Regions from separate parts of the Dorea sp. BIOML-A1 genome, predicted to be linked through region 2. Evidence: riboswitches for the same ligand, from Rfam matches in the RefSeq annotation. Region 2 holds a riboswitch; the other holds the start of a gene.
The links. A riboswitch is a leader RNA that binds a small molecule or an ion and turns the genes downstream of it on or off. The one in region 2 is predicted to bind thiamine pyrophosphate.
Positions count from the first base shown of each region.

Region 1: linked by a shared signal. The riboswitch ahead of thiS (sulfur carrier protein ThiS) and the one ahead of thiW (energy coupling factor transporter S component ThiW) in region 2 are both predicted to bind thiamine pyrophosphate.

Region 1 covers NZ_WWSA01000001.1:85,918-89,097, forward strand. The annotation lists gene GT508_RS00415 (thiazole synthase) at 1-233, opposite strand, end outside; gene thiF (sulfur carrier protein ThiS adenylyltransferase ThiF) at 278-961, opposite strand; gene thiS (sulfur carrier protein ThiS) at 967-1,164, opposite strand; TPP riboswitch at 1,358-1,463, opposite strand; gene GT508_RS00430 (hypothetical protein) at 1,554-1,853, opposite strand; gene GT508_RS00435 (LysR substrate-binding domain-containing protein) at 1,959-2,315, opposite strand; gene GT508_RS00440 (5-methyltetrahydropteroyltriglutamate--homocysteine S-methyltransferase) at 2,655-3,180, opposite strand, start outside.
Region 2 covers NZ_WWSA01000019.1:53,815-56,994, reverse strand. The annotation lists gene thiC (phosphomethylpyrimidine synthase ThiC) at 1-943, opposite strand, end outside; gene thiW (energy coupling factor transporter S component ThiW) at 1,151-1,678, opposite strand; TPP riboswitch at 1,777-1,887, opposite strand; gene GT508_RS08875 (DUF1810 domain-containing protein) at 2,050-2,679, shown strand; gene lepB (signal peptidase I) at 2,824-3,180, shown strand, end outside.

The DNA of each region.
Region 1 (3,180 bases), on a different contig from region 2:
CCTGATGTATTCGGAAGAAGTGTCACATCTTCCGGAATATAATCCAAAATATTTGCCAGACCGCCTTCATTTGCACGACGGAGTGCCAGTGTGATAATCTGTGCCCCTGCTTTTTCCACACATGCTTTCACCAAATCCAGTGAAAATTTTCCTGAACCAAGTATAAAACGGGACGTAAATTCTTTTCCTCCAAGGGTAAATGTATCCGCTTTCTTTATTTCTGTGTTGTCCATAATCCAATCCTTCTTTCTTATTATTTGTCTTTTCTATATGTTTTTTACACATCTTCTTCCCCAAGAATCAGACGTGTGATCATATTTGCTTCATGCGCTGCACAGATGGCCACTCTCGGTGCCATCAGGCCATTTCCATACGTTGGTGCCGTCTCGCGGTCTCCGCACAGGTAAAAGTTCTTCATTAACTTCTGTGTGCGAATCGTATTACTGCTTCCGTATCCTGCCATACCGGTTGCCGATACCAGTTTCTTTTCCGGAAAATGTTCCAGTATTCCATTTACCAGCATTGCTTTCGCTTCTGGATTATCGAATGCTTCACACACAATCGGTTCGTCACAAAATAATTTCGTAAGATTTTCTTCTGTGACTTTTACGCAATCTGTATCGATATCCAGATATGGATTGATCTTTAACAATAATGATTTCAGCGCATCTGTCTTATACATCCCGATATGCTCCATAAAATACTGCTGCCGGTTCAGATTCGTGATATCCACCACATCAAAATCAATCAAATGCAGATGGCCGACTCCGATTCTTGCAAGTGCATATGCCACGTTTGATCCCAATCCGCCAAGCCCGGCGATTGCAACCCTCCCCGCTGACAGAAGTTTCTGTTTCTCCGGAGAATGTCTCTCATTTAATGCTGCCACAATCTCCTCTTTACTAAGTACTTTTTCTTTCTTTGTATTCTCCGTCATATTTTCTAATCCGGCTTCTTCCATGAATGTTAGCCTCCTCCCACGAATGTCACAACTTCCAGACGGTCGCCGTCTTTTAACATGGTATCGGAATAGCTGTATTTCGGAAGAATATCTCCATTTAACTCTACAGCGATTCTTTTTACCTGATACTGATTCTGTTCCAGATATTCTGCAACCGTCGTATCCTCTGTCAAATTAATTTCTTTTCCATTTACGATAATCATGCGTTCTCCTTTCCCGGATCATACTTTCAAAAGTACTTGTCAGATAAAAAAGAGTTCACGAAGTAAATACACCCGTGGTGGTGCACCCCTTCGTGAACTCCCGTTCACTCTCAACTTATCCGATATTCTATTGTTCCTGATTTACGTCACATAGCAACAAAAAAGAGAGATACCAACTAAATGCATCTCTCCTAAAATCTACGTTATACATTCCTACGTTGGCATTATCCAAATCAGGTATATGGGTCGAAGTTCTTAACTTCCTCTCAGCCTGTACACAAGCTCCCCGTGTTTTATCTACATGTTTAAGTATAGAAACACCTGCACGAAATGTCAACTCATTTTTTCTGATTTCTGACTTTTTTTCGAAACAACTATTTTTATTCATTCTATTTATTATCAAAAGTAATATTCCGTACCATATTTCTGTTAATCAGCTGTGTTCCCTTCTTGGTATCAACCTTTACCCACTGTATATCTGCGTCCATGAGTTTTCCTTTGATTGCTCCTACTTCGTTGAACAGACTTACCGTACAATCTTTTCCCATATACTGATCTAACATTGAACCATCCATATCTTCTTCCATCCTTTCTCCATTTACGATCGTGATTACATTATTTGCCGCCTGTACTGCCATCACTGTAACCATATTCAGGTTATTAATCGCTACCATCGTTGCAACATCCATGTAGTCCACCTCCATCTTTTTTGCAGGTCTTGTTATCAGTATATCATACTTCCAGATGATAGAACGATTTTTATTGTCTCCATAACGAATTGTGCGTTTATGGCATCATACCTTCTGTTCTGATAAATTCCAGAAATTTTCCTGCCACCGGTGACAGACTCTTCTCCCAGCAAGCCCGATTTCGATCAGCTCTGCCGGTACAAGTTTCCGGTGGCATACACCCTCATAATCCGGCAGACTGTTGATCTGATTCGTAATGCTCACACCCATTCCCGCTGCCGCCATCGCATATGTTGCCTGAATATCCATTGTCGAAAACTGTACATTCGGCTTAATCCCATGCTTATCCAGATAACGTGTTCCATCAATATCTAATCCTGGACATGTTACAATATAGGCTTCCGTCTCTGCAAATTTTGCCGAAAATGTCTTTCTTTTTGCCAGCTTGTGTCCCTCCGGCAATAATGCTTGTACAAGGTACGATCTGCGCTGTAACCCTGTACTTCAGTGCACCCGTTACCGTAAAAGCAATGTTAGGAAATGTCGCTTCCCACCCTGTCATGGCAAAAAGCGGCATCATATACCTGCAACTTATATCATTTTTCTATCCTTTGTGTTATACCGGCGGAACCTTCACCGGTACTTATAACGGACTTTGGAAAATGGTTCTGACGTTAGCCGGAAGTACGCTCCAGATTGCACTTCGCGTAATCTTAACCTGGTTCTTCTTCCCTCATTTCGGGCTGGCAGCCCCTGCCATTGCTACCAGTATCGGCTGGCTTATGGCCAATCTGTTCTGGCTTATCTGTCTGACCAGACTTCGTCGGCAATCTCTTTTACAAGCTTAAGCTTTGCCCACTGTTCTTCTTCTGTCAGCTTATTACCGATCTCGCAGGATGCAAATCCGCACTGCGGGCTTAAGTATAAGCGGTCAAGCGGAACATATTTTGCTGCTTTGTGGATTCTTGCGATTACTTTTTCTTTGTCTTCCAGTTCCGGTGTCTTGGTTGTTATAAGTCCAAGTACGACCTTCTTATCGCCGGATACCTTTGCAAGTGGTGCAAATCCGCCGGATCTCTTGTCGTCATATTCCAGATAATATGCATTTACATTTTCTTCTCCGAATAACAAATCCGCTACGGAATCATATGCTCCGGAACTGAAGAATGTAGAATGATAATTTTCACGGCATACATGTGTATTGATCACCAGATCTTCCGATGCCTGTGCTACTACCTGGTTATTCAGTTCCAGAAGGAGTTTCTTGTAATCTTCCAGTCTCTGTCCTGTTCTTCCGGTCAGTGCAACTGCCATCTTCGCATCTACC
Region 2 (3,180 bases):
CACCGATAGCGGATGTGATGTGATCGTAACCTGGAGCAATATCCGTAACAAGAGGGCCAAGTACATAGAACGGAGCACCCATGCAGATACTCTGCTGTACTTTCATGTTGGCAGCAACCTGATCAAGCGGTACATGTCCCGGTCCTTCTACCATTACCTGTACATTGTGGTCCCATGCACGTTTTGTAAGTTCTCCAAGACGCACCAGTTCTTCAATCTGGCATACATCGGTAGCATCAGCCAGACATCCAGGGCGGCATGCATCACCAAGGGAGATAGTAACATCATATTCTTCGCAGATATCAAGAATCTCATCATAGTGTTCGTAGAAAGGATTTTCTTCTCCGGTCATACACATCCATGCAAATACAAGACTTCCGCCACGGCTTACAATATTCATTTTACGTTTGTGTTTTTTTATCTGTTCAATCGTTTTACGTGTAATTCCGCAGTGAAGTGTGACAAAGTCCACACCATCTTCTGCGTGAAGACGGACAACGTCGATGAAGTCCTGCGCAGTCAGAGTTGCAAGATCTCTCTGATAGTGGATGACACTGTCGTATACAGGAACAGTACCGATCATAGCAGGACATTCATGTGTCAGTTTCTGGCGGAATGGCTGTGTGTTACCGTGGCTCGATAAATCCATGATGGCTTCAGCACCAAGATTTACAGCGCTCATAACTTTTTCCATTTCAATATTGTAATCCTTACAGTCGCGGGATACACCAAGGTTTACATTGATCTTGGTACGGAGCATGCTTCCGACACCCTCCGGATCAAGGCTGGTGTGATTCTTGTTGGCACAGATTGCAACCTTGCCTTCAGCAACAAGTTTCATAAGTGCTTCTGTTGTCATGTTTTCTTTTTTTGCTACAATCTCAATTTCAGGAGTGACAATTCCTTTTCTTGCAGCATCCATCTGTGTTGTGTAATTTCTCATGTGTTTGCCTCCGTTAAAAAATTAAATATAAGGTTATAATGCGTCAGCAAAAACACACAGATTTCGATGCAGGAAAACATTTCTCTACACAGATCTGAGGTTCATAAAAGAACTATGAAATTACTGACGCCTATATCAGATGGGAAATCTGATACTTGTGTATGCGGTACAAGGTGGTGTCCCCAATGTACCGTTTCTAAACAACTCTTAACGAGTCGTTTTTATCATAGCCATTACGCCGCTTTTGTTCAGCGCTGTAATCAGCAGAAATGCAAGAATGCTTCCTGCAATAGTAGAAATCAGAAATGGAACTACATAGACGAAGATTCCGGCAGGAGTGATTCCCATAATATATACTGCAACAGGATAAGCAGCCAGGCCGCCAAGAATTCCTGTGCCGAGTGCCTCTGCAAGACAAGTCAGGCTGAGCTTGTGGCAAATGGAGTATACAAGTCCACAGCAAAGTGCTCCAACCATACTTCCGGGAAAAGCCATCATGCTGCCAAGACCAAACAGATTTCGTAACAGGCTGGCACAGAATGCAATTCCTACACTGTACCAGGGCCCTAATGTGACTGCTGCCAGGATATTAATAATATGCTGTACAGGTGCACATTTACTGCCTGCAACCGGAAAGCTTAAGAAACTTCCGACAATGGCAAGAGCCGTAAATACACCGGCAAGAGCCAGTCGTCTTGTCCGTGAAGAGTCTGATGATAGAGTTGTGTGTGTCATAAATAAACATTCCTTTCATAAAAAATACCCTTCATTCATAAAGCAGATGGAGGGTACAAAAAGTAAAAAAAGAAGAGATGCGGGGGCATCTCTGTCAAATCAATACATGGTATGAATCCCTCCGTTGGCATTATCCAAATCAGGTAAAGGGTCGAAACGGAATTACGCTTCCTCTCAGCCGGTTTTCTCCAGCTCCCCCTGTTAATATGAACTTTGTTCACGGATTATTATAGCGTAGTCAATATCAGATAGCAAGAGAGAATGAGAAATTTTATATACATGTGATAGAAAATTATGGTAATATATAGAAAGATGTTGTAAATGAATATGTTGCTTTAAAGCACAGATGTGTGAACTGGAGGCTCAGAAGAATGAGAGAGAATAATTTGGCAAGGTTTATAAAAGCACAGGATTCTGATTATAAGACGGCTCTTGCAGAAATCAAGAGCGGACATAAGAGAAACTGCTGGATGTGGTATATTTTCCCACAGATACAGGGACTTGGCAGTAGTGGTACTGCAATGTACTACGCTATTGAGAACTATGAAGAAGCAAAGGAATATATAGAAAATCCGGTAACAGGTGCGCATTTAAGAGAAATCTCAGAAACACTGCTTTCACTGGAATCGAACGATGCTACGCAGGTGATGGGATGGCCGGATGATTTGAAACTCCGTTCTTCCATGACATTATTTGCACTGGCAACGAAGGAGAATGAGGTGTTCTTAAAAGTTCTGGATAAATTTTATGATAATCAGCCGGATGCACAGACGGTAGATATTTTGGATATGGGATATCTGGTAATGAAAATTGATGAACCGGATTTTGGATGTGAAGGAAGACCGGACGGGGTAGAACCAATGGCTAAAGTAACCCTTCTGAAGCTGAAAAGTGAAGAAGAGATCCAGTTAGAGATTCCGGATGCAGAACTTTACCGGAAAGAGATTGTTGAGGGGAGCGAAGTTGCAGTCAGTCCGGACGGAGTCATGATTAAGATGTAAACAGATCAGGGAGCCGTTTCAGAAGACGATAAGTAAATAAGACGGGTAATAATAAGTAATAAAGGGGAGTTTCAGGTGAAAGACAGAGACGAGAAAAAAGAGACCAAGAAGAAAAGAAAAGAAGAGAAAGAAGAACTGACCGGTATGGCGGCTGTATGGGATTATCTGAAAACATTTCTGATCATATTCTGTGTTGTATTTGCAATGAACAAACTGGTGTATATCAATGCCGTGATTCCGTCGGAATCCATGCAGGATACGATCATGAAGGGGGACCGTGTACTGGGAAACCGTCTGGCATATATAAAGGATAACCCGGAGAGATATGACATTGTAATCTTCAAATATCCAGATGATCCGTCCAAGATTTTTATCAAGCGCGTGATCGGACTGCCAGGAGAGACGGTTACCGTGAAAGACGGGAAGATTTACATTGATGGAAAAGAGCAGACACAGGCGGTAAGCTTCTGCCCGGAAGAGATGGCAGGAAGCTTCGGACCT